4 regions of the Mesorhizobium sp. YL-MeA3-2017 genome follow, and region 1 is predicted to be linked to each of the others. Evidence: riboswitches for the same ligand, from Rfam matches in the RefSeq annotation. Region 1 holds a riboswitch; each other region holds the start of a gene.
The links. A riboswitch is a leader RNA that binds a small molecule or an ion and turns the genes downstream of it on or off. The one in region 1 is predicted to bind cobalamin.
Positions count from the first base shown of each region.

Region 2: another riboswitch for cobalamin. It lies ahead of QFZ88_RS04030 (CbtB domain-containing protein); the one in region 1 lies ahead of QFZ88_RS22825 (ABC transporter ATP-binding protein).
Region 3: another riboswitch for cobalamin. It lies ahead of QFZ88_RS04400 (DUF1636 family protein); the one in region 1 lies ahead of QFZ88_RS22825 (ABC transporter ATP-binding protein).
Region 4: another riboswitch for cobalamin. It lies ahead of QFZ88_RS16625 (TonB-dependent receptor domain-containing protein); the one in region 1 lies ahead of QFZ88_RS22825 (ABC transporter ATP-binding protein).

Region 1 is NZ_JAUSVH010000001.1:4,856,826-4,863,900, reverse strand. It holds gene QFZ88_RS22850 (serine hydrolase domain-containing protein) at 1-826, shown strand, start outside; gene QFZ88_RS22845 (anhydro-N-acetylmuramic acid kinase) at 823-1,938, shown strand; gene QFZ88_RS22840 (GNAT family N-acetyltransferase) at 1,975-2,406, opposite strand; gene QFZ88_RS22835 (FecCD family ABC transporter permease) at 2,559-3,569, opposite strand; gene QFZ88_RS22830 (ABC transporter substrate-binding protein) at 3,572-4,519, opposite strand; gene QFZ88_RS22825 (ABC transporter ATP-binding protein) at 4,540-5,328, opposite strand; cobalamin riboswitch at 5,512-5,718, opposite strand; gene zigA (zinc metallochaperone GTPase ZigA) at 5,871-7,075, opposite strand, start outside.
Region 2 is NZ_JAUSVH010000001.1:860,216-867,290, forward strand. It holds gene cobD (threonine-phosphate decarboxylase CobD) at 1-734, opposite strand, end outside; gene cbiB (adenosylcobinamide-phosphate synthase CbiB) at 733-1,695, shown strand; gene cobO (cob(I)yrinic acid a,c-diamide adenosyltransferase) at 1,915-2,529, opposite strand; gene cobU (bifunctional adenosylcobinamide kinase/adenosylcobinamide-phosphate guanylyltransferase) at 2,531-3,046, opposite strand; gene QFZ88_RS04025 (CbtA family protein) at 3,039-3,812, opposite strand; gene QFZ88_RS04030 (CbtB domain-containing protein) at 3,829-4,008, opposite strand; cobalamin riboswitch at 4,042-4,240, opposite strand; gene QFZ88_RS04035 (MFS transporter) at 4,355-5,554, opposite strand; gene QFZ88_RS04040 (DUF1624 domain-containing protein) at 5,846-6,832, shown strand; gene QFZ88_RS04045 (methyltransferase family protein) at 6,829-7,075, shown strand, end outside.
Region 3 is NZ_JAUSVH010000001.1:938,130-945,204, forward strand. It holds gene QFZ88_RS04365 (winged helix-turn-helix domain-containing protein) at 1-1,081, shown strand, start outside; gene QFZ88_RS04370 (GNAT family N-acetyltransferase) at 1,097-1,564, shown strand; gene QFZ88_RS04375 (shikimate kinase) at 1,606-2,094, shown strand; gene QFZ88_RS04380 (hypothetical protein) at 2,151-2,594, opposite strand; gene QFZ88_RS04385 (SDR family oxidoreductase) at 2,597-3,301, opposite strand; gene QFZ88_RS04390 (NmrA family NAD(P)-binding protein) at 3,449-4,342, opposite strand; gene QFZ88_RS04395 (LysR family transcriptional regulator) at 4,452-5,366, shown strand; cobalamin riboswitch at 5,451-5,656, shown strand; gene QFZ88_RS04400 (DUF1636 family protein) at 5,690-6,115, shown strand; gene cobW (cobalamin biosynthesis protein CobW) at 6,118-7,075, shown strand, end outside.
Region 4 is NZ_JAUSVH010000001.1:3,457,716-3,464,790, forward strand. It holds gene QFZ88_RS16605 (DUF6925 family protein) at 1-338, opposite strand, end outside; gene QFZ88_RS16610 (ABC transporter ATP-binding protein) at 325-1,134, opposite strand; gene QFZ88_RS16615 (FecCD family ABC transporter permease) at 1,131-2,132, opposite strand; gene QFZ88_RS16620 (ABC transporter substrate-binding protein) at 2,129-3,016, opposite strand; gene QFZ88_RS16625 (TonB-dependent receptor domain-containing protein) at 3,037-4,899, opposite strand; cobalamin riboswitch at 5,083-5,288, opposite strand; gene QFZ88_RS16630 (hypothetical protein) at 5,357-5,650, opposite strand; gene QFZ88_RS16635 (response regulator) at 6,200-6,871, shown strand; gene QFZ88_RS16640 (sensor histidine kinase) at 6,868-7,075, shown strand, end outside.

The DNA.
Region 1 (7,075 bases):
CGCCTCGCTTACCAAGGTGATCTTCACGACGCCGCGCATCCTGGCGCTGGCCGAGGCAGGCGCGATCGATCTTGATGCGCCCTTGACCACGGCCCTGCCGGACCTGCGCCAATACGATGCCGATGCCTGGGAACGGCAGGTGACGTTCCGCCAGTGCCTCGGCCACCAGACGCCGTTCCCCGCCGTCGCGCCGATCTACACCTATGGCCGCGACCCCGATTTGTTGCGCACCTTCGTGCTGCAACGCGAATGGCGCCGGCTGGACGAGCCGGTCTATTCCGACATCAATTTTATTCTTCTCGGGCTCGCCATGGAGCGGCTGTCCGGCAAGACGATCCGCGCCATGGACGCGGGGCCGGGTTTCGCGTTCTTTGCCGAACCGGAGCGATCGGCGGCGACGGAGGACTGCACCTGGCGCCACCGGGTTTTGAGTGGCGAGGTGCATGACGACAATTGTTCCGCCCTGCAAGGCGCCGGCCATGCCGGGCTGTTCGGCACGGCCGGTTCGGTGCTCGACTTCGCGCAAGGCCTGCTCGACGGCAGCGGCGCCTCGGCAAGCGCCGTCGCGCTGATGCGGAAACCGCTGTCGGCCAGGCGCACACATGGCTGGGAACACGCTTATGCCGGCTGGTCGGGTGGCGATGGTTGCAGTGCCGGCACGATCGGCCATACCGGCTTCACCGGCACCGGGCTGTGGATCGACTTCGACGCAGGCCACGCCTGGACCTTGCTCACCAACCGCATTCACCCGACCCGCCATTTCGACAGCGGCATTGTCGATCTTCGCCGCCAGGTCGGCGACCTCTTGAACGGAGCAGAACCATGAACCCCATCTGGTCGGTCGGGCTGATGACCGGCACCGTGCTCGACGGCAATATCGACGTCGCGCTGTTGAAGACCGACGGCGAACGCATCGAGACTTTCGGGGCCTATGCGCTGGTGCCCTACGACGCCCCCATTCGCCCCATGCTGGAGGAAGCGCAGGCTGCAGCCCGCGTCTGGAATTTCGAGGGGCCGGAACCGGCGATCTTCGCCGAGGCCGAGGCCGCATTGACCCGCGCGCAATCGGCGGCGGTGAAAAAGGTGGTGGAAGAGGCCGGCATGACGATGGCCGAGATCGGCGTCGTCGGCTTCCACGGCCAGACCGTGCTGCATCGCGGCCCGCAGAAGGGCCGGCCTGGCGACACGCGCCAGCTCGGCGACGGCGCGCTGATGCAATCCATTCTCGGCACAAAAGTGGTCTACGACTTCCGCACCGCCGACATCCGCGCCGGGGGCCAGGGCGCGCCGCTGGCGGCGGTCTATCACGCGGCGCTGCTTGGTACGGCCGGCGCGCACGGTGACAGCGCCATCCTCAACCTGGGCGGCGTCGGCAACGTCACCTGGTGGGACGGCAAGGGCGACATCGTCGCCTTCGACACCGGCCCGGCGAACGCCCCGATCAACGACTTCATCAAGGCGCGGGGCTTGGGCGAAATGGATCGCGACGGCGCCCTTGGCGCCGCCGGCAAGGTGGACGAGGCGCGGCTGGCGAAGCTGCTGGAGCACCCCTATCTCGCGGCGCCCTTCCCGAAATCGCTCGACCGCTTCGACTTCACCGCGGCAATGGCCGACGGTTTGAGCGATGAGGACGGCGCCGCCCTGCTCACGGCGTTCAGCGCTTCCTGCGTCGGCAAGGCGCTCGACCTTTTGCCGCGGCGGCCGAAGACGCTGTTCGTGTCGGGCGGCGGCCGCCACAACCCGACATTCATGGCGATGCTGACCAGCCGCGCCGGCGTCGATGCGGTTTCCGCCGACAAGCTCGGCTGGCGCGGCGATGCCGTGGAGGCCGAGTGTTTCGCCTTCCTGGCGGTGCGCGCGCTGCGCGGCCTGCCGATCAGCTTCCCCAGCACCACCGGCGTGCCGAAGCCGATGACCGGCGGACGCATCGCGGGGTGACAGGCGGCCTCGCCTCCCCACTCGCGGGGCGGCGGGTCAGCCTTCTTCGCCGACCCGCAAACTCTTCGCCAAAAAGGTCCGCGTGCGGCCTTTCGGGAAATCCGGCAGGGTTCCGAAGGGCTGATAACCCTGGCGCTGATAGACCTTCAGCGCGGTCGGATTGAAGGTATCGATATAGGCACCGTGGCAGCCGCGCGCGGTGGCCTCGTCCTCGGCCGCCTGCAGCATCCTTGCCGCCATGTTCTGGCCGCGCAGGCTCTCGTCCACCCAGAGCCACTGCACGTAGAGCCAACCCCAGGCGGTGTAGCCGGAGATGCCGGCGGCCAGCCTGCTCTTGTCATCGCGAACCAGCACCGCCAGCGCGCGCCGCTCCGCCGGGCCGACATCCTGAACGTTGAACGCCGCGAGGCTGTCGCCAACGACGGCGAGCACCACGGGGTCGGGGGTCTCGGTGACTTCGATCTTCATGCGGTGCCTTCCAGTCCCTGCCTTACCGGCAAAGCCGATCCGGGACTTGGTGTAGCGGCCTTCGCCGGCCGCTTCAACGGCGCGGCGGTGCTGTTGGCATCGATCGGGCCGATGCCTGCGAAGATCGCGAATAGGCGGACAGGTCCTCCCCCTCAAAGCCGATTGCGCAGCAAGGTCGCGACCACGAAGAGCGCGCCGACCGAGGAGGTGATGATGCCGATCGGCAGTTCCTGCGGCGGCAGCAAGGTGCGGGCCAGGAGATCGCTGGCCAGGAGCAGGACGGCGCCGAAAACCGCGCAGGCAATGACCAGCCGCAGATGGAGCTGTCCGGCGAAACGGCGCGCCAGATGCGGGATCATCAGGCCGACAAAGCCGATGACGCCGGCGACCGAGACGAGGATGGCGGTGGAGAAGGCGGCCGCCAGGAAGGTGAAGGTCCTGAAGCGGGCGACCGGAACGCCGAGGCTTTCGGCGGTGTTCTCGCCGGCCAGGAACGCGTCGAGCCAGCGATGGTAGCGCAGCGCGAAGGCCAGGATGACGGTGGCGCCGAGAAGCGCCAGGCCGATATTGCTCCAGCGGGCGAGACCGAGCCCGCCCATGGTCCAAAACAGCACGGAATGGGCGGCGCGCTGGTCGCCGGCGAAGACCAGGTAATTGGTCAGCGCCGTGAACAGGAACGAGACGGCGAGGCCGGCGAGGATCAGCCGTTCCGGCCCCTGGCCGCGAATGCGGGCGACAAGCAAGAGCACGACGATCGCGGTGAGGATGCCGCCGGCGAAGGCGGCAAGCGGCAAGGTCCAGATGCCGAGCCGGTCGCCGAAGACGGTGATGACCGAAACCGCGCCGGCGGCCGCGCCTGACGACAGGCCGAACAGGAACGGGTCGGCCAGATCGTTGCGCGTCACCGTCTGCAACAGCGCGCCGACGACGCCGAGGCCAGCGCCGACGCAGATGGCGAGGATCGCCCTCGGCAATCTCAAGTCGACGACGATCTTCTCGACCGGCACCGAAACGGCGGCCGCGTCGAGGCCGACGGCGCGCGCAAGTGCCGCGATCACGTCTCCCAACGGAATGACCGTCGAGCCATAGGCGATCGACAGCAGCGCCAGCAGGACAATCAGTGCCGCGCCAATACCGATCGCCGCGCCGTAGGACCTCGTCACGTTCAGAAAGCCTCCGGGTGCATGGCCTTGGCGATCTTGTCGATGGCTTCGATGTTGGCCGGCCCGGGCGTCAGCTCCGCATAACGAAGGGCGACGAAGCGGTTGTTCTTGACCGCGTCCGTTTCCTTCATGGCCGGGTGGCTTTTAAGAAAATCAATCAGCTTCCGGTAGCCGGCCGCATCCTGGTAGTCGAGCAGGACCAGGAATTCCGGGTTCCTGGCGGCGACCGTCTCCCAGTCGGTGTTGCCCCAGCTGGTCTGCATGTCAGCCATGATGTTGGTGCCGCCGGCGGCCTCGATCATCGCGGTCGGAATGGCGAATTTGCCGGCGGTGAAAGGCTTGTCCTCGCCGGAATCGTAGAGGAAGACGCGCGTGCCGCTGCGGTTGCCGACCTTGGCGGTGATAGTGCCAAGCCTTTCCTTCCAGCCGGCGACCAGGGCGTTCGCCTTCTCTTCCTTGCCGAAAATCTTGCCGAGTTTCTCGACGTCGCCAAACAACAGGTCCATCGACGCCGCCGGGCGGTTCTTGTCGACGTGGATACAGCTTTCGGTGAGAAGCAGCGTCTTGATGCCGTGCGGGGCCAGCGTATCAGGCGTCACCTCGCCGCCGGGCTTCATGCCGTAATACCAGCCGGCGAAGAAGAAATCGGGCTCGACCGCGAGCAGGTTTTCCAGCGTCGGATACTTCGGCGCGAGTTCCGGGATCGCGCCCTGGGCGGCCTTGAACGCGGCATCGACCTTGTACCAGCCGGTGATGCCGGTCAGGCCGACGATCTCGGGCTGCAGCCCCAGCGCGAAGGCCATTTCAGACATGTTGAGATCGTTGATGACCGCGCGCTTGGGCGGCGCGTCGAAAGTCAGCGGAACGCCGCAATTGTCGACGGTGACCGGGAAGGCAAAAGCCGCCGATGCAAACAGCGAGAGGGCAAGACCAAGCGCAAGACGTTTCATGGGAACTCCGTTGGGATTGTTCAGCGGGAAAGGCGGATCGGAACGTCGAAGACCGTCAGTTCGCGGTCCCGTTCTTCCGGATGGGGGAACCGCAACACGTCGATCGAAAAGACCTCGCGCACCAGAGCGGGCGTCAGCGTCTCGACCGGCGAGCCGAGCGCGCGCAACCGCGCCTTGTCCATGACGGCGACATGGGTGGCAAAGGGCGCGACCAGCGGCAGGTCGTGCAAGACGGTGACGACGGCGATGCCCAGCCTGGCAACGAATTCGAGCAATTCGCCGCGCGCGCGGGGGTCGAGGTGATTGGTCGGCTCGTCGAGGAACAGCACGGTCGGCCGCTGCGCGATGGCGCGGGCAAGCTGGGCGCGCTGGCGCTCGCCGCCGGAGAGTGAGCCCATGGCGCGCGCTTGCAGCGGCAGCAGGCCGGTCTGACCAAGCGCATCGACAACGATGTCGCGCTCGTCCGCCTGGCCATGCAGGCTGGCATGCGGGATGCGACCGAGCCCGACATAGTCGAGGACGGACAGGCGTGGGTCCGGCTGGTCGGACTGGCCGACGACGGCGATCCTGCGCGCCCGCTCGGCCATCGACAGCCGGTCGAGCCGTTGGCCCTCGAGGCTGACCGTGCCCCGGCTCGGGCGCAGCATGCCGCACAGCATGCGCAAAAGCGTCGTCTTGCCGGCGCCGTTGGGGCCGATGATGGCGAGCCTTTCACCGGCTGCCAGGTCGATGCCGACTTCCTCGACGAGGCTGACGCCGGTTTCAGGCCGGTAACAAAGGCCGCGGGCCTGAAGAACCGGCCCGTTCATGGCAGAACGTCCGATGCGACGCGTGAGGTGCGTGGCGAGACCGACGCGGCCGCCGCGCGGCATACGCGTTTGCGTCGAAGAGCAGCAATACCTTCCACCGATCTCTCTTTCGATCAGGCGCGGAAGGATGGCCGGGATGACGGCAGACGCCGCCCTCTAAGCTTCCTCCCGGCACACCCCGTCCGGTCAACTCGTTGCGATGGCAGGTCTCCTGGCTCGCGGGTCTCGGCTCGGTCCTGCCTTCCCGGCCTGTCGGCCAGTGGCGTATTTCGGACTTTGCTACCGCTTACAGTTGCGGGGGCAGCCATGGCCTCGGCCCGAAGAGCCTCACCATGTTCCCTTTTCACCCCGGACCTTTCGATTCGGGGAACCATCGTCGGGCACCCTATTGGGGCGGCCGCCGCGTGGCAATGGCCATTCATGCTCGCCCGCGGAGCCGGCGGCGGGCCGATCGCCGGGCGGCGTATAACGAACGCGCGGGCGGTGGCAGTCGCAGTCGATATGGCTCCGGGCGGTGAACAGTTTGCGCAGCGAAGCGATGATCATGCCGCCTGCCCTTCCCAGTTCGGGAACGGATCGGACATGTCGCGCCACAGCTCCGGCGCGAAGACCGGACAATCGACGAGGCAGGCATCGAGCTCGGCCCGGATATGGACCTCGTTCATGGGATTGCAGCCGATGAAGACCAGTTCCTGGCGGCGGTCGCCCCACATTGGATCGAGATAGGGCAGCATGGCGTCCCGCCATTCATTGCTGTCGGGCCAGCGGTTGCGGGGAACTGCGGCCCACCACAGGCCGCGCCTGCCGGTTTTGACCAGCGCGCCGGCCTGGCTCAGTTCGCCGACATGGCTTGGCCGCGTCGCCAGCCAGAAAAAACCCTTGGCGCGCACCACGCCCGGCCACGGCCGGCTGACGAATGCCTTCAGCTTCATTGGATCGAAGGGGCGGCGCTCGCGATAGACAAAGGAGCGGATGCCGTATTCCTCGGTCTCGGGCATGTGGTCCTTGAAGCCGTTCAGCTCCTTGAACCAGAGCGGGTGCTGTTCGGCGCGTTCGAAATCGAAGCGGCCGGTGTCGAGCACCTTGCCGAGCGGGACGCGGCCGAAATCCGCCTCGATCAGTTCGGCCTCGGGGTTGAGCGCACGGACGATCTTGCGCGCCAGTTCGCGATCGGGCGCGGCGCAGGCCGAGACCTTGTTGAGCACGACGACATCGGCGAATTCGATCTGCTCGACCAGCAGATCGACCAGAGCGCGCTCGTCGGATGCGCCGAGCGAAGCGCCGCGATCGCGCAGGAAGTCGGCGGAGGAATAGTCTCGCAACAGGTTTGCCGCGTCGACCACGGTGACCATGGTGTCGAGGCGGCAGACGTCGGACAGGCTGGCGCCCGTCTCGTCGCGGAATTCGAAGGTGGAGGCGACGGGCAGCGGCTCCGAAACGCCAGTGGATTCGATCAGCAGATAGTCGAACCGCCCCTGCTCGGCGAGCTGGCGCACCTCCTTCAACAGATCGTCGCGCAGCGTGCAGCAGATGCAACCATTGGTCATCTCAACCAGCTGCTCGTTGGTGCGCGACAGGTTGGCGCCGCCGTCGCGGACGAGCGCGGCATCGATGTTGACCTCGCTCATGTCGTTGACGATGACTGCGACGCGGCGGCCCTCGCGGTTGTGCAGGATGTGGTTGAGAAGCGTCGTCTTGCCCGCCCCCAGGAAGCCGGAGAGCACGGTGACGGGAAGGCGGTTTGGAC
Region 2 (7,075 bases), 4.0 Mb from region 1:
GCGATACCGTATTCCAGCGTCGGGCCTGCCACCGCCCATGGCCCAAGCTGGCTGTCGAGTAGTGCGGCCGTCGCCGTGTCGGCGAGCGCGAAGCCCAGCCGCACGCCGGCGAGGCCGAAGAATTTGCCGAAGGAGCGCAGTACCACCAGCCCGCCCCGCCCAATGTCGCCGGCGAGGCTGTCCTCGCGCGGGCCGACATCCATGAAGGCTTCGTCGACCACCAATAACCCGCCTTTGGCTTTCATCCGGGCGGCGAGCGCCAGCAGATCGTCGCGCGCGACGACGCGGCCGTCGGGATTGTTGGGATTGACCAGTATGGCCAGATCAGCCTCGGCAAGCGCCGCGAAATTTGTCACTTCGGCCACCTTATGACCGGCGACGGCGGCGGCGCGCGCGTGTTCGGCATAGGTCGGCGACAACACCAGCGCGCGACCGGGCGCCACCAGCGAGGCGACACGCGGCAACAGGATCTGGGTGCCAGGTGCTGCCACCACATTGGCCCGCGCCGGGGCGCCATAGGCGGTGGCGGCGACAGTCGCCAGCTCGGCCGACCTCGCCGCCTCCGGCAGTCTGGTGAAGGCGGTGGCGGGCGGCTCGAAAAGCGGATAGGAGTGCGGATTGATCCCGGTCGAGAGATCGACGAACGGTTCCGGTGCGCCAGGAAACAGCGCCCGCGCCCGGCCGAGGCTTCCGCCGTGATCCACCGCTGCAATCGCCTCGCCTGGAAGCCGCATGTTCGCCCTGACCGCCTTTCTGTCGCTGCTGATCGAATCTCGGCTCGGCTATCCCGACCGGCTGTTCCGTGCCGTCGGCCATCCGGTGACCTGGATCGGCGCCCTGATATCCTGTCTCGACCGCGGGCTCAACCGCGCCGCCGACAGCGACGCCGCGCGTCGCATGGCCGGCGTCTTTTCGCTGCTGGTCATCGTCATGGTGCCGGCAACCATCGCCCGCCTGGCCGAGACGGCGCTTTTGGCGCTGCCGCTCGGCATTGTCGCGGTGGCGCTGCTGGCGAGTTCGCTGCTGTCGCAGAAGAGCCTGGCTGCCCATGTCGAGGCGGTGGCGGACGCGCTGGACTCGGGCGGGCTGACGGCCGGCCGCAAGGCGGTCTCCATGATCGTCGGCCGCGACCCTGAAAAACTCGACGAGGCGGCGGTCGGCCGCGCGGCGATCGAAAGCCTGGCCGAGAATTTCTCCGACGGCATCGTCGCGCCCGCCTTCTGGCTGGGCATCGGCGGGCTGGCCGGCGGCGTCGCCTACAAGGCCGCCAACACCGCCGATTCCATGATCGGCCACCGCAGCGAGCGCCACGAGGCCTTTGGCTGGGCGGCGGCGCGCTTCGACGATCTGATCAATTTGCCCGCCTCGCGCCTGACCGGCCTTTTGATCGTCGCTGCCGCCTTCTTCGTCAGGGGTGCCGACCCGGCCGAGGCCTGGCGCGCCATGTGGCGCGACGCGCGCTTTCACCGCTCGCCCAATGCCGGCTGGCCGGAAGCCGCGATGGCAGGTGCGCTGGGTCTGGCGCTCGCCGGTCCACGCTCCTATGGCGGCGTGCTGGTCGAAGGCCGCCATATGGGCGAAGGCGGCCGCACCGCCGTCACCAGCGCTGACATCCGCCAAGCGCTCCGGCTCTATTGGGCGGCCGACATGCTGCTGATCGCGCTGTTCGGGGTGGTGGCGCTGGTGCTGTGGTAGGCGACGGCGGTCTTCCTTCTCCCCTTGTGGGAGAAGGTGGCCGAGCCGAAGGCGAGGTCGGATGAGGGGTGTTGGCCGGAGCGCAACTTACCCAAACCAGGATAGCGCCGAAGCAATTCTATTCTCGCGCCGTCTCGTTTCTTCCAACACCCCTCATCCGTCTCGGCGCTACGCGCCGATCCACCTTCTCCCTCAGGGGGAGAAGGGAAGTAAAGGTGCCTAAAACTCGATGCCCTGCTGCGCCTTCACGCCGGCGGAAAAGTGGTGCTTGGTGGCGCCCATTTCGGTGACGAGGTCGGCGGCTTCGACCAGCGACGGCTTGGCGTTGCGGCCGGTGACGACGACATGCAGCCCCTCGCGCCGGCCCTTCAGCGCCGCCACGACACGGTCGAGGTCGAGATAATCGTAGCGCAGCGCGATGTTCAATTCGTCCAGCACCAAGAGGCTGATCGACGGGTCGACCATCAGTTCCTCGACCTTGACCCAGGCGGCTTGCGCCGCCGCGACGTCGCGCTTCAGGTCCTGCGTTTCCCAGGTAAAACCCTCGCCCATCGAATGCCACACGACGCGCTCGCCGAAAGCCGCGAAGGCCTCGCGCTCGCCGGTGTGCCATTTGCCCTTGATGAACTGCACAACGCCGACGCGCCGGCCGTAACCCAGCATGCGCAGCGCCAGGCCGAAGGCGGCGGTGGTCTTGCCCTTGCCGGGCCCCGTGTTGACGATCAGCAGGCCTTTTTCGATTGTCTTTGCCGCCACCTCGGCGTCCTGCACGGCCTTGCGCTTGGCCATCTTGGCGCGATGGCGCTCGGCTTCCGCCTCGTCGATCCCGGTCATGTCATTTCACCTTGAGCGGCAGGCCGGCAACCGTCAGCACCACTTCACTGGCGACCGAGGCGACCTGCTGGTTGAGACGCCCGGCGGCGTCGCGAAAACGGCGGGCCAGCGCATTGTCGGGCACGATGCCCAGGCCCACCTCGTTGGAAACCACGAACCATGGGCCGCGCGGTTTGGCGAGCGTGGCGACAAGGCGCGCGCATTCGGCCTCGACATCGTGTTCGGCCAGCATGTGGTTGGTGAGCCAGAGCGTCAGGCAATCGACCAGCACCGGCCGCCCCGACGGCAAACTCGTGAGCGCGCCGACAAGGTCGAGCGGCGCATCGAGCGTTTCCCACCCTTCGCCACGGCGGGCGCGGTGATGGGCGATGCGCTCGCGCATCTCCTCGTCATAGGCTTGTGCGGTGGCAATGTAGGTCCACGGCGCCGGCAGCGCTGTAATGAGTTTTTCGGCATGCGCGCTCTTGCCCGAGCGCGCACCGCCGATGATGAAGCAAACGCTTTGCCGATCAGGCAAAGCTGTCGCGAAGGTTCGACGCCTGCCCGGTGAAGCGACCGCGCACGATGCCGACGACGGCGCCGAGCACCAGCCAGAACACCAGATTGGTGATGGTGACCGCCACCACGAACTGGTGGTGCAGGCCTTCCGGGATCGGCGTGTCGTAGCTTGCCGGCTGCGGCGCGCCGACGATGTGCGGCGCGACGATCAGCGCGACCGCCAGGATCGTCAGCGGCAGCGAGCGGCGGAAGGCGATCAGCGCCAGGCCGATCGCCGTTGCCACCACCGTTGCCACCCACCAGATCTGCCGGGGCAGAAGGTCGGCGGCGGGCATGGCCGGCAGTTCCGGCGGCAGGCCGAGGCCCGGCGCCAGCGTGAAGACGGCAAAGCCGGCCAGACCCCAGAACACGCCCTGGCGCCAGTTGCCGATGCCGCCGGCGAATTCCGAGAAGGCGACAAGGATCAGCGCGAAGCCGATGCCGGTGACGATATTGGAGACCACGTTGAAGGAGAAGCGCTCGGCGCCATCGGCGGGCGCCCAGCCTTCCTCTTCGGCCGGAGCGGCGGCGGCCGGGGCCGGCGTGCTCATGGCGGTGGTGGCCGCGCCGGCATCAGCCGCGGGAGCAGCCGGCGCCGGATGCTCGTGACCGCCGCCGGCCTGTTCATAGACCTCGGCCTTCAGGATCAGCGGAACGGTGGCATAGGCCTGCAGGCAGGCGAGCACGATGCCGGCCAATAGCCCAGCGATCGCCGCGACGAACACGACGTTGCGAAAAACAGACATGGTGGGTTCCCCCTGGTTAGTGGCAGGGGAACGCCATCGAGTGGCGTGCATCGTGGGCGGCGTTGTGCACGGCCTCGATATGCGAGAAGCCAGTGAAGCCGACGATGAAAATGCCGAGCAGGCCGGCCAGCGCCAGTTGCAGGAAGCGCGACTGCGAGGAGGTCGAGGCGCCGAGGGAAATGGTTGCGGTATTCATGGTCTGTCCTTTCGCCCTCCACCCGAGGGCATTGCCATCATTGCTGTCGCCGGCAGGTCTCCTGGCTTGCGGATCTGCGCCCTTCTCCACCTTCCCGAGGCGAACCTCAGTGGCATTGGAGAGGACTACCGCTCACAGTTGCGGGGGCAGCCACGGTTTCGGACGGACATTTTCTTCCCTCCCCACCGTATTCCCTCTTGGTCCCGAAGGGACCGACGACATCGTGGACTATAGGGAGAATTGCGCCGCCCGGCAAACCAAATTCCGCCATCGGTGGATGCAGAAGCGTCATCGTGCGGACCGGGCGCCATCCCTTCTCCCCTTGCGGGAGAAGGAAAGGCGCTCGCTACATCGACTTCGGCAGGTAGCGCCAGGTGACAAGGCCGCAGACGGCGGCGAGGCAGCCAAGCGTGGCGAAGACCGAGCCCAGCCCGAAAAAGGCCAGCACCACGGAATAGACCAGCGGCGGCGTCAGCTCCGAAAAGTCGAGATAGGTGCGGTAGACGGCCGCCATCTGCGGACGCTCATAGGTGCGCACCGAGCGCATGAAGGCGGTGGAACCGATGGCATCCAATGCGATGGTGAACAGGGCGCCGACCAGCAACAGGCCGGCAGTGGCGAGCGGCACGAGTTCGCCGATGGCGCCGGCCAGCCAAAGCGATATCGCCATCCCGGCAAAGGCGAGCGTCATCACGTTGCGGGCGCCGTAGCGTTTGCCCGCCCTGCCCCAGAAGATCGCCAGGAACAGCATCGCGTTGCCGGCCGAAACCAGCAGACCGCCAGCCAGCTTGCCCTGGCCGGTGATGACCATGAACAAGGGACCGTAGACGAAGAAGGTGGTCCAGTAGCAGGAGCGGCCGAAGGCGATCAGCCAGGCGAGCCTCAGCCGGGGCTGGCGCACGAAGCGGCCGATATTGGCGAGCGGATTGATGGGTCGGCTCTTGCCCGGCACGATCATCGGGTTGTCGCCCAGCCGGTAGTACCAGAACAGCGCCAGCAGGCAGAGCGCGAACACCGCGACCGCGCCATGCGCGGCATAGATGCCGTAATGCGTGTAGAGGAAAATGCCGAGCGTCGGACCGGTGGTCCAGGCGATCATCGACCACGCCATGCGCAGCGACTCGGCCTGCATCAGGTCCGCCTTGCGGATATGATCCATGATGTAGAGGTTGAGCGTGATCGACAGCGCGCTCGCCCCCATCACCCGGCACAGCATGCCGAAGATCTGCCCCGGCAAGGAATGGGTGACGAAAAACAGCGAGCCGATGGCGAGCAAAAGCGCGCCGGCGGTGTAGACCCAGCGGCGCGCGAAGCGGTGGATCAGCATCGGCATGAACAGCGTCGCCGACAGGCCGAGCAACGAGACGATGGTGTAGAGGATCGACACCGTCTGCTCGTTCTTCAGGATCTCGTAGGCCTGGATGGGAATGACCGAGGCGATCGTCGCCCGGGCGCAGGATTCGATCGAATAGAGCGAAGCGAAGGTGCGCGCATCCGCCGGCGGTACGGCCGGTAGCCAGATGGGATGGCGGACATGCGTGGACATGAATTCTCGAATTCGCGACTCGTGAAGGAAATCTGCGTCGGCGACGCTCAGGCCAGTAGCAGGAAACCGACGCACTCGTGCCCGATTGCGAAGCCGGCCAACGGGTTTGCGCGATTTGGCACAATGAGGTCTTGCACCGCCTCGTTCCTTGCAGCCCACTCACCCGTCTCGGCGCTGCGCCGAGCCACCTTCTCCCGCGAGGAGGAGAAGGGAAAGCCCTCGCCTCGCCATTCTTGTTTCACCCGCATCCGTGCTAGGCATGGCCCAGTCGCAATTTCCGAATCCCGCCGCATGAGCCTCGAAACCTCGACCTCCCCCTCCCGTCGCATTCCGCTGATCGACGTCCTGCGCGGCGTGGCGCTGTTGGCGATGGCCAGCTACCACTTCACCTGGGATCTCGAATTCTTCGGCTATACCAGCCTTGGGCTGACCGCGCACGGCCCGTGGAAGATCTATGCGCGCTGCATCGCCTCGACCTTCCTGTTCCTGGTCGGCGTATCGCTGCTTCTGGCGCATGGCGAGCGCATCCGCTGGCCGGGTTTCTGGAAGCGGCTGGCCATGGTGGTGGCGGCGGCGGCCGCGATCACGCTGGTGACCTATTTCGCCACGCCGGGAAGCTTCATCTTCTTTGGCATCCTGCACCAGATAGCGCTCGCCAGCCTGCTCGGCCTTCTCTTCCTGCGCCTGCCGGCGCCGGTGACGCTGGCGGTGGCGGCGCTGGCGGTTGCCGCCCCCTTCTATCTGCGCTCGCCCTTGTTCGACCATCCGGCGCTGTTGTGGGTCGGCCTGTCCACGGCCGATCCGCGCTCGAACGACTATGTGCCGCTGTTTCCCTGGTTCGGCGCCGTGCTGGCGGGTATCGGCGCGGCGAAGCTTGCCAAGGCCGCCGGCCTGTTCGAGCGGCTGGCGCGCGTCTCCACCGGCCAGGCGCTCAACCCGCTCTCCTTCATCGGCCGGCATAGCCTCGCCTTCTACCTCCTCCACCAGCCGGTTCTGATCGCCTCAGTGTGGCTGTTCGCGCAAATCTGGCCGGCACCGGCGCAGGACCCGAAGATCGGCTTCCCCAAAGCCTGCCAGGCCTCGTGTCTCGAGAGCCGCGACGCCGCCTTCTGCGTGCGCTATTGTGGTTGCATGCTGACTGCGGTCGAGAAGGACGGATTGCTGGCCGGCATCATGAAGGGCGACCCATCGGCCTCGACCAGAGCCCGCATCGGCGACCTGGCCAGCACCTGCACCGCCCAGACCGATGACGCGATGAGTACGGGAGAGCCGCAATGACCGACACCGCCGCACGCCTGCCGTTTCCGCTGCCGCCAGTGATCTTCCTGGTCGCGCTGATTGTCGGCATCGGGCTGGACATCGTCTACCCGCTGCCCTGGTTCGGCGACGTTCTGGGCGACATCCTGTTCGGCTTCGGCTGGCTGGCGGCGCTCGGCGCGGTGGCGTTGTGGTTCACCGCCATCCGCATGATGTTTCGGGCCAAGACGCCGCTGAACCCGGTCGCCATGCCCACCCAGCTGT
Region 3 (7,075 bases), 3.9 Mb from region 1:
GATTGATTCTGTCAGCGCGGTGGTGCGCGCCCACTACATGCCGCTCTATTCGCGCCTCGGCGCCTATCCGATGTCGCTGCTCGACGAAGCCATGGCGCCGGGCCGCAAGCGCGCGCTGTTCGAATATTGGGCGCACGAGGCCTCGCTCTTGCCGATCGAGACCTATCCCTTGATGCGCTGGCGCATGGAGCGAGCCGAACGCGGCGAGGAAATGTATACCGGCCTTGCCAAATGGGGCTGCCAGAACGCCAACCTCATCGACGAGATCTTTCGCGAGGTCGAAACGCGCGGACCGATCGCCGCCTCGGAAATCGAAGGCCACAAGGGCAATGGCGGCTGGTGGGGCTGGAGCGCGGCCAAGCATGCCTTCGAATGGCTGTTCTGGGCCGGCCGCATCACCACCCATTCGCGCCGCGGCTTCGAGCGCCTCTACGACCTGCCCGAGCGCGTGCTGCCACAGGCCGTGCGCGACCTGCCCGTCCCCTCGCCCGAGGACGCGCACCGCGAACTGTTGCGCATGTCTGCCCGCGCTCATGGCGTCGCCACCTATGCCTGCCTGCGCGATTATTTCCGCCTTGCCCCGGAGGACACAAAGGCGCGGCTGGAGGAACTGGTCGAGGACGGCGAACTGATCCCGGTGCGCGTCGAGGGTTGGGACAAACCGGCCTATCTGCACAAGGACGCCCGCCAGCCGCGCAAGGTGGAAGCGCGCGCGCTGCTCGCTCCGTTCGATCCGTTGGTGTTCGAGCGCAGCCGCGCCGAGAACCTGTTCGACTTCCGCTATCGCATCGAGATCTACACGCCGGCCGAAAAGCGGCAATACGGCTATTACGTGCTGCCTTTCCTCCATGAAGAGAAGATCGTCGGCCGCATCGACGTGAAGGCGGATCGGCCAGCCGGTGTGCTGCGCGTGCATGCCGCCTATGCCGAGCCGCACGCGCCGGCCAACACCGCCGAGGCACTGTTCGAGGAATTGAAGCAGATGCAGGGCTGGCTCGGCCTGGAACGCATCGAGGTCACGCCGGCCGGCGATCTCGGCCCTGCCCTGGCCGATGTGGCAGGAATGGCCAAAGCCGCCTGAGGAGAGAATACCCGAATGCCGCACGAACCCGCTTTGCAATTCCGGGCAGCGACGATGGACGATGTCGCGCTGGTTCGCGACATCGTGCGCGCGGCCTATTCGAAGTGGATTCCCGTGATCGGCCGCGAGCCAAGCCCGATGAAGGCTGACTACGATGAGGTGCTGCGGAAGCACCAATTCACCCTTCTCCATGAAGGTCCTAAGGTTGCCGGACTAATTGAGACGACGCTGGAAGACGATCATTTGTGGATCGAGAATGTCTGCGTGCTGCCCGCCCATCAGGGCAAAGGGTTCGGCAAGACGCTGCTTCGCTACGCCGAGGAGATGGCGGTTGAGGCCGGCCGCAAGGAAATCCAATTGCTGACCAATGCCGCCTTCGAGGCCAACATCGCCCTCTATGAGCGGCTCGGCTACATCATCACCGGACGCGAAGCCTATATGGAAGGCACGACGGTCTACATGAAGAAGCGGCTTGAAGCGTAGTGCCGACGTCAACCCACCCACCGATATCCTCGAGAAGAAATATGAAGCGCGTGTTGATCACCGGCATGTCCGGAACTGGAAAGTCAGCGACGATCGGAGAGCTTAGCGCGCGTGGCTATGCCGCCTGCGATCTCGACACGCCCGAATGGTCGCACTGGATCGACGCCGCCTCGGACGACACGCTGACACCCGGAGATGGCAAGGATTGGGTGTGGCAGCTGGACAAGGTCCGGGCCCTGCTTTCCGAACCGCGTGAAGGCATGCTCTTCATCAGCGGCTGCGCTGAGAACATGGGAGAGCTTTTCCCGCTGATCGACACCGTGATTCTGCTTTCGGCGCCGATCGATACGATCATGCAGCGCGTGTCGGCACGCATGTCGAGTGGCTACGGCGGTGTGGCGGAGGAGCGCCGCAAGATCGCCGAACTGATCGAGCTGATCGAGCCGCTGCTTCGGGAGTCCGCCGACCACGAAATCGATTCCAGCGGTCCTCTTCAAGCAACGGTCGACCGGATCCTACAAGTCGCATAGCGTTTCAGTTGCATTCTCGCCGGCGGATATCCCACCGCACCGCAAAATTTAGACGATCAGTCCGCCTCGGTTCGCATGTGGAGCCTGTCCAGTCCGGTCTTGATCATGGAACCGTAGCCGTTCTCCTCAAGAACACTGGCCCGCCTTAGGCCGGCTTTCGCATGAAACCTGGCTTGTTCAAGATTCCCGATTCGGCGATACGCATCCCCCACATTGAGATGGAGCGAAGGAAGAAAGCTCGCAAGCGCCGGCGCCAGCGGATCCGCGTCCCCCTCCGCCCTCCCTGTCGCCGCCTCAAGAGCGGCGATGTCCCAGGCAAGCTCCATGGCCACATCTTCTTCTGTATCGGCCAGAAAATGCGCGATGATACAGCGGCGATAAGGATCGGTCTCGAAGCCGTCGTTCCATAGCCGCTGAAGCTCCAACTTTCCCGCGCAACGATCGCCGCTTTGAAGAATCGCCACGGCTGCGGTGATCGCGTCGATGGAAAGTTCAGCCACCACTACACCGAGCGTGTCACGCCGCCGTCGACGCGGATGTTCTGGCCGGTGATATATGCCGCGGCATCCGAGGCCAGGAAGGCGATGGTAGCGGCGATTTCCTCGCTGGTGCCGTAGCGCTTCAAGGGCACGCTGTCGCGCCGCTCTTCGGTCGCCGGCAGGCTGTCGATCCAGCCCGGCAGCACATTGTTCATGCGGATGTTGTCGCCGGAATAGGCCTCGACGAAGATCTTGGTAAAGGAAGCAAGTCCGGCCCTGAAGACCGCCGACGTCGGAAACATCGGGCTCGGCTCGAATGTCCAGGCAGTCGAGATGTTGATGATGGTGCCGGCCTTTTGCCTCTGCATCACCGGCGCAACCAGCCGCGTCGGGCGGATGACGTTCATCAGATAGGTGTCGAGGCCCTTGTGCCAGTCATCGTCGCTGATCTCGAGGATCTGCGCGCGCGGGCCATGGCCGGCGCTGTTGACCAGCACGTCGATACGGCCCCAGGTCGAAACGGCGAGGTCGACCAGCCGCTTGAGATCGTCATTGGACTGGTTCGAGCCGGTGACGCCGACGCCGCCCAGTTCCTTGGCCAATGCCTCGCCCTTGCCGGAGGAGGACAGGATCGCGACCTTGTAGCCGTCCGCTGCCAGCTTGCGCGCCGCCGCCGCGCCCATGCCGCTGCCGCCGGCAGTCACCACCGCCACCTTCTGAACCGCCATTACCTTCTCCTCTCCGATGCGGCCGAGCCGGACGGCTCCGCCATGTTGCTATCCTCAGATAGCATCAGACGATAGCAGACGAACCCCGGCAAGAGGCAACTTCGGCAGGGCCAGAGGACGAACGTGGTGATGGAATAAACAGCCCGTTCAAGCCCGCATCGGCTCGCCAGGCTCGGCGGCAGCAAGCTCTTCGAAATACTGGCGCAACGTGCGTGGTTCGCGTCCGAGGATGGTACGCAGCGTCAGGCTGTTTCCCGCAGAACCAAAGGCCGAATAGGATTCGAACACGCGCGCGAGTTGCTGCAGCGCTTCCCCCTCAAAGGGCGGCCTGGCGACAGCTGCCCACTCCTCGAAACTGCGTTCCACCGCCTCGATCGAGCGTCCGAGCACGGCGCTCATCATCGCGGCGATCTCGACGCGGTTGTACATACCGTCTGCGGCGAGCTCGAAGGAGCCATAGGCAAGCCGGTCATCCGTCAGAGCCTCGGCAGCCACTTCGGCGACATCGCGATAGTCGACCCGCGCCAGCCGCGCAGTGTTCGAAAAGGGTTCGACGAACATACTGTCCCGGACAATGGCTCGCCACGCCGGCGCGATGTTCTGGAACAGTGTTGCGGGGTAAAGAATGGTGTAGTCGAGATTGGAGCGCAGCAGCGCCTCTTCGACGGGCAATTTGCTGGCGTGGTTGGCCAGTCCGTTGGCCGGATGAATGACCGAAGAAAACACGAACTTGCCCACCCCTGCCCGTTTCGCCGCATGCACCATGGCGATGCCGAGTGCCGGTTCGTCCGCTACGAAAGGTGGACCGACATAGTAGACGCCATGGACACCCCTGAGCGCAGCGTCGAGGCTTTCGGCATCGCGCAGGTCACCGTCCACGATTTCGGAAGCGCCATTGTTCCGCGCCGAATGTGCGGCAGCCTCGTTGCGCACCAACGCCCGCACGATGACGCCACGCCGGGCAAGCTCGGCAGCGACATAGCCGCCGCTGCGGCCGGAAGCGCCAACCACGAGCACGGTTTTCCTGTTCACATCGGACATCCCGTTTTCCTTCCATATTGGATCCGCATGTCCTGAAACATCGGTCTCTCGCCCTTCGGTTGGTAGAGGGCCAATTCGTGATACCGTCTCTCGAAAATCGGAGAACGGTATGGATCGGTTTGGTGATGTCGAAGCGTTCCTGGCAATCGTGGAACGCGGAAATCTTTCAGCCGCTGCCCGGCATCTCGGCCGCTCGTTGCAGGCGGTCAGCCGTTCGCTGGCAGCTCTTGAAAAAAGCGTTGGCGTTGAGCTCGTGCGCCGCACCACGCACAAGGCGCAGCCCACGGAAGCCGGATATGATTTCTACCGCCGCGTGAAACCGGCACTTTCGGAGATTGCCGAGGCCAGGGCCGAGGCAGGCAATCGCAGCGCCGAACCTTCCGGGCTGCTCAAGATCGGCGGGCCGGAATTGTTCGGGCCAAGCTATCTCATCCCCATCGTCGCGCGCTTCATGGAAATGCACCCCAAGGTGGAGGTCGAACTCAGCCTCTCGAACCGCTTCGTCGATCTTGCCCAGGAAGGGCTCGACCTTGCCATCCGCATTGGCGAGCTGCCGGATTCGGACTTGAAGGCGCTCCGGCTCGGTGTCATGCGCCGTGTGGTCTTCGGCGCTCCGTCCTATTTCGACAAATATGGCAGGCCACGGCATCCGCGTGAATTGGCGGAACATCAATGCGTTTTCCGCAACACCGACCGTGACGCTGGTGCATGGCAATTTCAGGATGGCGGCAGACCGATGACCGTCAAGGTGAGCGGACGGCTGCATCTCGACAACGCCGCGGCGAGCCATTCCGCCGTCGCTGTCGGTCTTGGCATCGGCCGCGTACCGCTTTGGCAAGTGCAGGATCTCGTCGACAGCGGCGCAATCGAGGTGATCCTCGAAGCGTTTGAACAACCGGCGGTCCCGGTTCATGTCATCTGGCCGGCCGCTCGCCTGCCGCTCGCCAAAACGCGGCTTTTCATCGACTTCCTGGCCGCCAATCTACACATCGAACGGCGCAATCGCGAATGCGTCGTGGTTTGATCGCCAGATCGGCGCCGGACTGGCATGGCCACGCATGCGACGTCATCCGCCGTAACCATGCGTTGACAGCACGGCCCGCCCAAGCCTAAATCCGGCAAAGACGGTCTCCTCTCTTCACCGGGAGGAGCGAAGAGGGAATGCGGTGCGAGGTTCAAAAACCTCAACTCCGCGGCTGTCCCCGCAACTGTGAGCGACGAGCCAAGGCCGATAGCCACTGGGATTTCCCGGGAAGGCGGCACCGAGGCGACGACCCGCGAGCCAGGAGACCTGCCGTCCGACCAAAACCCCAACGCCTGGCGGGTGTCCCGGGCAAGGAGTCCGATTTGGATCGCAACGGCAGTTTTTCGGCTGAGACGGCGGGTGTTGCGGCAGACGCCGACACCGCGCCCGTCACCATCATCGTCTGTTCCTCGTGCCGCGACGAGACCGGCTCGGACGCGCGTCCACGTGCCGGCGCGCTGCTGGCCGAGGCTACTCGCACCGCCGCCGAGGATAACCGGAACATCGAAGTCCGCACCGTCGAATGTCTCGGCAACTGCAAGCGCCGGCTCTCCGCCGCCTTGTTGCGCGACGGCTGCTGGAGCTATGTCTTCGGCGACCTGACCGCCGAAAGCGGCCCCGACCTCGTCGCCGGCGCAGAACTTTTCGTCACCTCCGAGGACGGCCTCATCCCATGGCGCGGCCGCCCTGATTCGCTGAAGCGCGGCCTGATCGCGCGCATCCCTCCCCTTACCATGCTGAAGGACTAGACATGACCGCTTCCGTTTCCCGCGTGCCCTGCACCGTCGTCACCGGCTTCCTCGGCGCCGGCAAGACGACGCTGATCCGCCATATCCTCGAAAACGCCAAGGGCAAGCGGCTGGCGCTGATCGTCAACGAGTTCGGCGACGTCGGCGTTGACGGCGAAATCCTCAAGGGCTGCGGCATCGACACCTGCCCGGAGGAAAACATCGTCGAGCTCGCCAATGGCTGCATCTGCTGCACCGTAGCCGACGATTTCGTGCCGGCGCTCGACCAGATCCTGTCGCGCACGCCGAAGGTCGACCATATCCTGATCGAGACCTCGGGTCTCGCTCTGCCGAAGCCGCTCGTGCAGGCCTTCCAGTGGCCGACCGTGAAGAACCGCGTCACCGTCGACGGCGTTATCGCCGTGGTCGACGGCCCGGCACTGGCCGAAGGCCGTGTCGCCGCCGACATGGACGCGCTCGCCGCCCAGCGCGTGGCGGACGATTCGCTCGACCATGACGATCCGGTCGAAGAGGTGTTCGAGGATCAGGTCGCCTGCGCGGACCTGATCATCCTTTCCAAGAGCGACCTGATGGACGCCGCTGGCACGGCAAAAGCCAATGCCGTGCTGGACGAGCACGTCGCACGCGCCGTCAAGGTGGTGCCGACCGCCCAGGGCAAGGTCGATCCTTCCGTGCTGCTCGGTCTCGGCCTGGCGGTCGAGGACGACATCGAGAACCGCAAGAGCCATCACGACGGCATGGGCGACCACGAGCATGACGACTTCGATAGCTTCGTCGTCGAGATACCCTCGATCGCCAATCCGGACGAACTGGCCCGCCGCGTCGCCGACGCCGCAGAGAAGGAAAACGTGCTGCGTGTGAAGGGCTTCGTCGAAGTCGACGCCAAGCCGATGCGGCTCCTGCTGCAGGCGGTCGGCCCGCGCGTGAACCACTATTACGACCGCGCATGGACCGCTAGCG
Region 4 (7,075 bases), 1.4 Mb from region 1:
CCGCGGATCGCGTGGTCGTCCGGTCCGATCTCGGTCAGCACCTTGCGTTCCGCGCGCCGCGCATTGGCCTCCGGCAGGCAGAGTGCCACGGCATGGCTCCAGCGATGTCGTTTCGGGCTCAGCGTCTCATAGGCGATCGCGGTCACGTCGGCGAGGCGCCGCCGCTCCAGCCGGATGCCACCGCGCCGCGTCGCGCGCGCCAGTTCCAGCCCGTCGTCGATCACCGGCTGTTCGCCCTTGTCCTGGTGGAATTCGGCAATGGCGCCGAAGGAACCCATGCTCCAGCCGGACCGCCAGTCGCCGAGATGGGTTTGCAGCAGCGGCTCAAGGTCGGTCATGGTCTTCTTCCTGTTGTTGGGCTGGTTCGGCGAGGTCGAGCGGTTGGACGACGGCTCGCCCGTGCGCCGTGCCGAAATAGGCCTCGACGCCATAGACATCGCGCAGCGCCTGCGGTGTCAGCACCTGGTCCGGCGCGCCGTCGGCCACCAGACGGCCGCCGTCGAGGATGAGCAGCCGGCTGCACCAGCGCGCCGCGAGACCGAGATCGTGCAGCGAGGCGACGACGCTGCGGCCTTGCCCCGCCAGTTCGGCAAACAGCCGCATCAGCGTGATCTGGTGCGACGGGTCGAGGCCGGCGGTCGGTTCGTCCGCGAGCAGCAGCGGTGTTTCCTGCGCCAGCGCGCGTGCGATCAGCACCCGCGCCTTTTCGCCGCCGGACAGTTCGGTCGCTGCGCGGTCGCGGAAGCCGTCCACTTCCATGCGCCGCATCGCCCGCTCCACGGCGGCGCGGTCGTCAGGCGACGGGGCGGCAAATCCCGCGCGGTGCGGAGTCCGCCCCAGCGCCACCACCATCTCGACCGGGATTGCCCAGGCAAGTTCGCGCTCCTGCGCCAGATAGGCCACCGCTGCAGCCCGTTCTCGGGCGTTCATCCCGGCGGCATCGCGTCCGTTGATGACGATGCTGCCTCGTGCCGCGACGAGGCCGAGCACCGAGCGCAGCAATGTCGACTTGCCGGCGCCGTTGGGGCCGATCAATCCGACGAATTCGCCCGGCCGGACGGTGAAGGAAATGTCTTCCAGCACGCGCCGGGCGCCGAGCGAGGCGGAAAGGCTGGTGAGGGTCAGCAGGCTCATGCCAGCCTCCGCCGTTCGCGATAGACGAGCCACAGGAAGAACGGCGCGCCGACGATCGCGGTGAGCACGCCGAGTTTGAGGTCCTTGCCCGGTGCGATGACGCGCACGAGGATGTCGGCGGCGAGAACCACCGCCGCGCCGCCAAGGGCGGAAGCCGGCAGCAGCCGCGAGGGCCGTGCTCCCACCAGCGGTCGCAGCAGATGCGGCACCACCAGCCCGACGAAGCCGATGGCGCCGGCCACGGCGGTGGCGGCGCCCACGGAAGCGGCGGTGCCGAGCACCGCCAGGCGCTGCACGCGGCGTATGTCGATGCCCAGCGAGGCCGCGGTGTCGCTGCCGAGCGTCAAGGCGTCGAGCGCGCGGCCGAGTGTCAGCAGCACCGCCCAGCCGGCAAGCATGAACGGCGCCGCCAGCCAGACATGGGTCATCGAACGGTCGGTGAGCGAGCCGAGCATCCAGAACATGATCTCCAACGCCGCGAAGGGATTGGGCGACAGGTTGAGCGCTAGCGAGGTCATGGCCCCGGCGAGGCTGGAGACGGCGACGCCGGCCAGGATGATGGTAAGCGTGCTGCCGCGCCCTCCGGCGAGCGCCTGCACGACGATGACGGCGACCATCGCCCCCGCGAGCGCTGCCAGTGGCAAGGCGAAGGGAAACAGCATCGTCAGGCCGGAATAGATGGCGAGCACGGCGCCGAGCGAGGCCGAGGCGCTGACGCCGATCAGGCCGGGTTCAGCCAACGGGTTGCGCAGATAGCCTTGCAGGGCCGCGCCCGAAAGGCCGAGCGTGGCGCCGACCATCAAGCCGAGGAGCGCGCGCGGCAGCCGGATCTCGCGCATGATGAGTACGATTTCGTCCGCCTTGTCGGAGAACAGCGCGCGCATGCTGTCGCCGAAGGCGATGGCTGCCGGACCGACCGTCAGCGACAGCATGAACAGCAGCACGACCAGGACTGTCAGCGCCGCGAGCAGGGCGCGGTAGCGGGTCGTTTCACTCATGGCTTTTCGGCTCCCGAATGATCGCTGGCCGCCTCGACAAGCAATTGCACTGCCTCCGCCGTGAACGGGGTGCCGCAGATCGTGTATCTGGCCGGCACGGAAATGCTGCCGGTTTCCGCCGCCAGCGTTCTGTAGGCGGGGTGGACAAAGGTCTGCTGGGCAAGGGCCGGCGCGGCGTAGCGCGCCTCGCTGTCGACCAGCATGTCCGGCCTGGCCATGACCAGCAACTCCAGCGGCAATTGCTGGGTTCCGGACATGCCAAGCCTGGTGGCGAGATTGGTCAGGCCCGACGCGGTTACCACCGCGTCGACCAGGGTGCCGGCGCCGGAGGTGTAGGCATTGGCGTAATAGGTAGCGACGGTGATGTCGGGATGCGCCTTGGCCCTGGCTGCGGCCAGCTTGCGGTCGAGCTCGGCCACCAGCGCCTCGGCGCGGTTGCGGCGGCCGAGCATGTCGCCCATCCGCCTGAGGCCCGCCTTGACGTCGTCGAAGGAGGTTTCGGGCGCGAATTCCTCAACGCGGATACCGAGCCTCCTGAGCAGGCCGACCGTCGCTCGCGTCGTATAGCTGCCGGCAAGAACGAGGTCCGGCTGCATCAGGAACACTTCCTCGGCCAATCCGTGATTGATCGCGAAGCGCTGTGCTTCGTCCACCAGCACCGAGGTGTTGGGATCGGCGGCAAGATAGGAAACGGAATGAAGCTGGCCGTCGGCGGCCAACAGCATTGCCATCTGGTCGGTGCAGACATTCGTCGAGACGACGCGTCGCGGCGCCTCGCCGGCGCGCGCCGCGCCGGCAAACGCGACGAGGGCAAGGCCCGCTGTCAGTGCAAAGGCGGCGGCACGGTCGATCCAGCCGGTGTGGCTTGTGCTGTCTGGTGCCATCGCCTTGTCCTCGTTCACCGTCAGAATGTCCGGGTGAAGCTCAGATTGAAAGTCCGGCCGGGCGCGCGATAATCCGTCACCGTCGAATATTCGGCGTCGAACAGGTTCTCGACCGCGAACTTCACCTGCGAACGGGCGTCGAGCGCATAGAGCGCGGTGAAGTCCATCGTCACATAGTCCGGCAGTTTCACCGTGTTGGCCGCGTTGGCATAGCGCGCCGCGCCGTAGAGCAGACGGGCGGTCAGATCGAGCTGTTCGGTCGGGCTATAGGTGATCTCGGCCGTCGCCTTGAACCGGTCGCGATAGGGGATGTATTTGCCGTTGTCTTGGTTGAGCGGTTCGCGCACATCGACAGTCACCTTTCCGGCCCATTCAGTGTTGAAGCGGTGGTCGAGCGCCGCCTCGAAACCGGTGATGCGGGCCTTGGCCACGTTGAAGGGCCGATAAGTCGGCGGATTGGACGCGATCGCGTCGGCCAGCCAGGTCTGGTAGAAGGCGAGGTCGAGACTGGTGTCGGCGCCCGCCCGCCAGTTTAGCCCGACTTCGTAGGATTTGGATTTTTCCGGCTTGAGGTCCGGGTTGGAATAGCCCGGATAATAAAGCTCGTTGAAGCTCGGTGCCCTGAAGCCGGTGGCATAGGATGAGCGCAACGTGACGTCGGGCAGGATTTCATAGCTCGCGCCGACATTGTAGGTGGTGGCGCCGCCAAATTGGCCGTTGTGGTCATAGCGGATGCCGCTGTCGATCGTCAGCGCGTCGTATGATAGCGAGTATTGGCTGAACACCGCCGCCAGCGTACGCGCGGTCACGTCGAATTTGACGGTGGAATCCACCTGTTCGCGATAGGCCTCCACGCCGCTGGTCAGCACATGCGACATGGCGCCGGTGTCGAAACCCTTCTGGGTCGATGCGAAGATGCCGTAGCGGCTGGAATTGAAACGGCTGTCGCCGGCCACGCCGTCGCGGAAATTGCGGGAGCGGTCGACGGAGTTCGACAGTTCGATCGTCGAGATCCAGTCTTCGGCATGTTTGATCTCGGCGCCCAGTTTGCCGACGAAACTTGTCGTGTCGACTTCATTGGCGTCGGGATAGGAGGCGTCGTACTGGCCGCGGCTGCGCGAAATCAGCGCGTCGCCATAGATGCGCCCCCAGTCGAACTGCTTCGACAGCGAAGCGTTTATCGAGCCGAGCAGGAAGCCGTCATCGTCCGGCTCGTGGCCCCAGGCCGTCGGCGTGGTGAAATCATAGCCGCGCGTGCCGATGACGCTGCCGCCGATCGAATAGTCGACGCCGCTCGCGTTGCGGCCGCGCAAATTGCCGGACAGGGTTCCGCCCCACGGATGGCTGACGCCGGTGGTGATGGAGGCGCTGCTGTCGCGGCCGTCGGCGCAGGGGCCGCCCTGCTTGGTGATGATGTTGACGACACCGCCCATGGCGTCGGAGCCGTATTGCGCCGAATGCGCGCCCTTGGCGATTTCGATGCGTTCGATCGAATCGAGCGGGATGTTGCCGAGCGAGGCGGTGCCGGTGGTGACAGAACTCGCCCGGACGCCATTGACCAGCACCAGCGTCTGGCTGGCTGACATGCCACGCAGATAAAGATTGGCGCCGGCACCCTGACCGCCATAGGTGATGATGGAAACGCCTGTATAGGCTTTCAGCAGCGAGGGCAGATCGGGCGCGGCCGAGCGTTCGATGCTCCTGGCATCGATCACAGTCACCGAGGAAGTCGAGCGCTCCAGCGTGGTTTCGCGTCTCAGCGGTGTGGTGACCACGATGCGGTCGAGCATCGTGACGTCGCCGCGGTCATTATCGTCCTGCGCGCCGGCATGGTTCGTCGAAGCCAGCGCCACTGCGCCGGCCAGGAAAACAGTCTTTTTCACTTCCGCCCCCAAAAGGATCGACGGCGCAACGGCGCCGCAAGGTTCATCACGAACCGCAGACGGATGTGGCGATGCGAGGATTTGCGACGGGTCGCATTTCACCTCTCGGCCGTTCCGGCACGCGGCAACACTTTGTCGTGTCACCGCCACGGACGACCGCGCCTGATCACACCCCGTGATCAAGCATGGGTGACCGGAACAGGCAGGTCTCCTGACTTCCGTGTCATCGCTCTCTTCCGCCTTCCCGGTCGCGTCAGCGCCAGTGGCATCGTGGAAGAAGGCTCAACGGTTACAGTTGCGGGGGCAGTCGCGGCTTCGTCCGATTGCTCGGCCTCACCGTGTTCCCTTTTCATCCGCCTCGCGGCGGAACCAATTCCGATTCGGAAGCTAGCCATGGCCGCCCGGCGCGTCAACCGGGCCGGCGAACGAATGCCGCGATGGCAGTGATGCCGCGACCTCAGCCGTAATGGAGGCGCGGTTTCGGACCCTGGCCGACGAATTGCACGCCGACGCGGTCGTTGCGGCGCCAGCGCAGCACGGCCTCATAGGCAACGCCGTCCACCGGCACGTAGAGGCTGAATCGTTCCGGCACGACGACGTCGGCAGCCACCTTCAGTTCGGCGCCGTTGGCATGCTGGTTGCGGATGACGCAGGGGATTTCCGACGTGTGGATACTGGTGATGATCGTCGCGCCCTTGAGCACGCGTTGCCGGTGCTCGCGCTCGCGATGTTCCGTTTCCTGTTCGGACATGACCGTCTCATCACCCGGCGCCATCGGGCTGCGGCGCGTCTCAATTAGAACCCGTGCAGGTAACCATGAACACCGACAATAGACAATTGCCGCGATGTCGCGGCCAACAGCAATCTCCGATCGGGGTATCGGATTGGTGAATCGGGACCGTGTCGTTTTCAGGACTTTCGCACTGGCCTGTGCGGCAGGCGGCGGGTGGCGTAGCGACAACATCGACCCGTAACATTGTTGCAATGTGACGACGCGAAGCAGGGCGACGGCATCTGGTGCCGCAATGATTTCGAGATGAGGCCTGCAATGCGTTTGTTATCTGTGGTGTGTATCGCTGTTGTTCTGTCCGGCTGTCAGAACACACGCGATCGGGAACGCTGTCTGTCCTACGGGTTTATCGACGGAACCCCAAGCTTCTCAAGATGTCTGCAGCGATTTGACCTGGACAGGGATCGCCGGGGCGACCGCCCGTTCGACGACGAGCGCTACGAATACTGACGGCATGGACCGCGACGTGATCTCCGGCTAAAGCACACCCCTCTCAAGCAACAGTGACCAATGCACGTATTGATCGTTGAGGATGATCGCGAGCTCGCATCCTCGTTGAAGCACATCATGGAAAGCGCGATCGGGGTGACCGACGCTTTTGCGACAATCGCGGAAGCCGAGGCGGCCTTGATCGCCCATCCGTTCGATCTGGTGATCATCGACCGCCGGCTTCCCGATGGCGACGGCCTTTCGCTGCTTCCGGTGCTGCGCCGGCTGCGGCCGCGGCCCGCCACCTTGGTCCTGACCGCGCTGGACGACCCTTTCGACATCGCATCGGCCCTGGACAAAGGGGCGGACGAATATGTCGGCAAACCCTTCGAGCCGACCGAGCTCGTCGCCCGCGCCCGCGCGGTCCTGCGCCGCTACAGCCTGGACGCGCTGGGCACCACGCAGATCGGCAATCTGGTGTTCGATCTCAACCACAGATCGGCGAGTGTGGGACAGAAAGTGCTGGAGATTCCGCGCCGCGAACTGGCCATACTGGAAACCCTGGTGAGGCGCGCGGGGCGCGTCGTCCAGCGCGAGACGCTGGAATCGTCCGTCTACAACATCAATGAAGACATCGAATCCAACGCCCTGGACTCGCATGTGAGCCGCCTGCGGCGGCGCCTGCGTGAAGCCGATTGCGACGCCGTGATCAAAAGCGTGCGCGGCATCGGCTACATGCTGGTGTCGGAATGACGCGGTTGCGCCGATCCATCGCCTTTCCGGTTGCCACCCTTTTGGTCGTTGGCATGCCGATCGTCATGATATTGAGCACCGTGCTGACGCTCGCTGTTCTCGTCAGCACCAGCCTCGAGGAGCGGCTGCGCATCAACACGACCGAGCTCTCCAAGGTTCTGTCCGCGGCCATCACCTATGACGCGAGCGGACATCTCGCGCTCG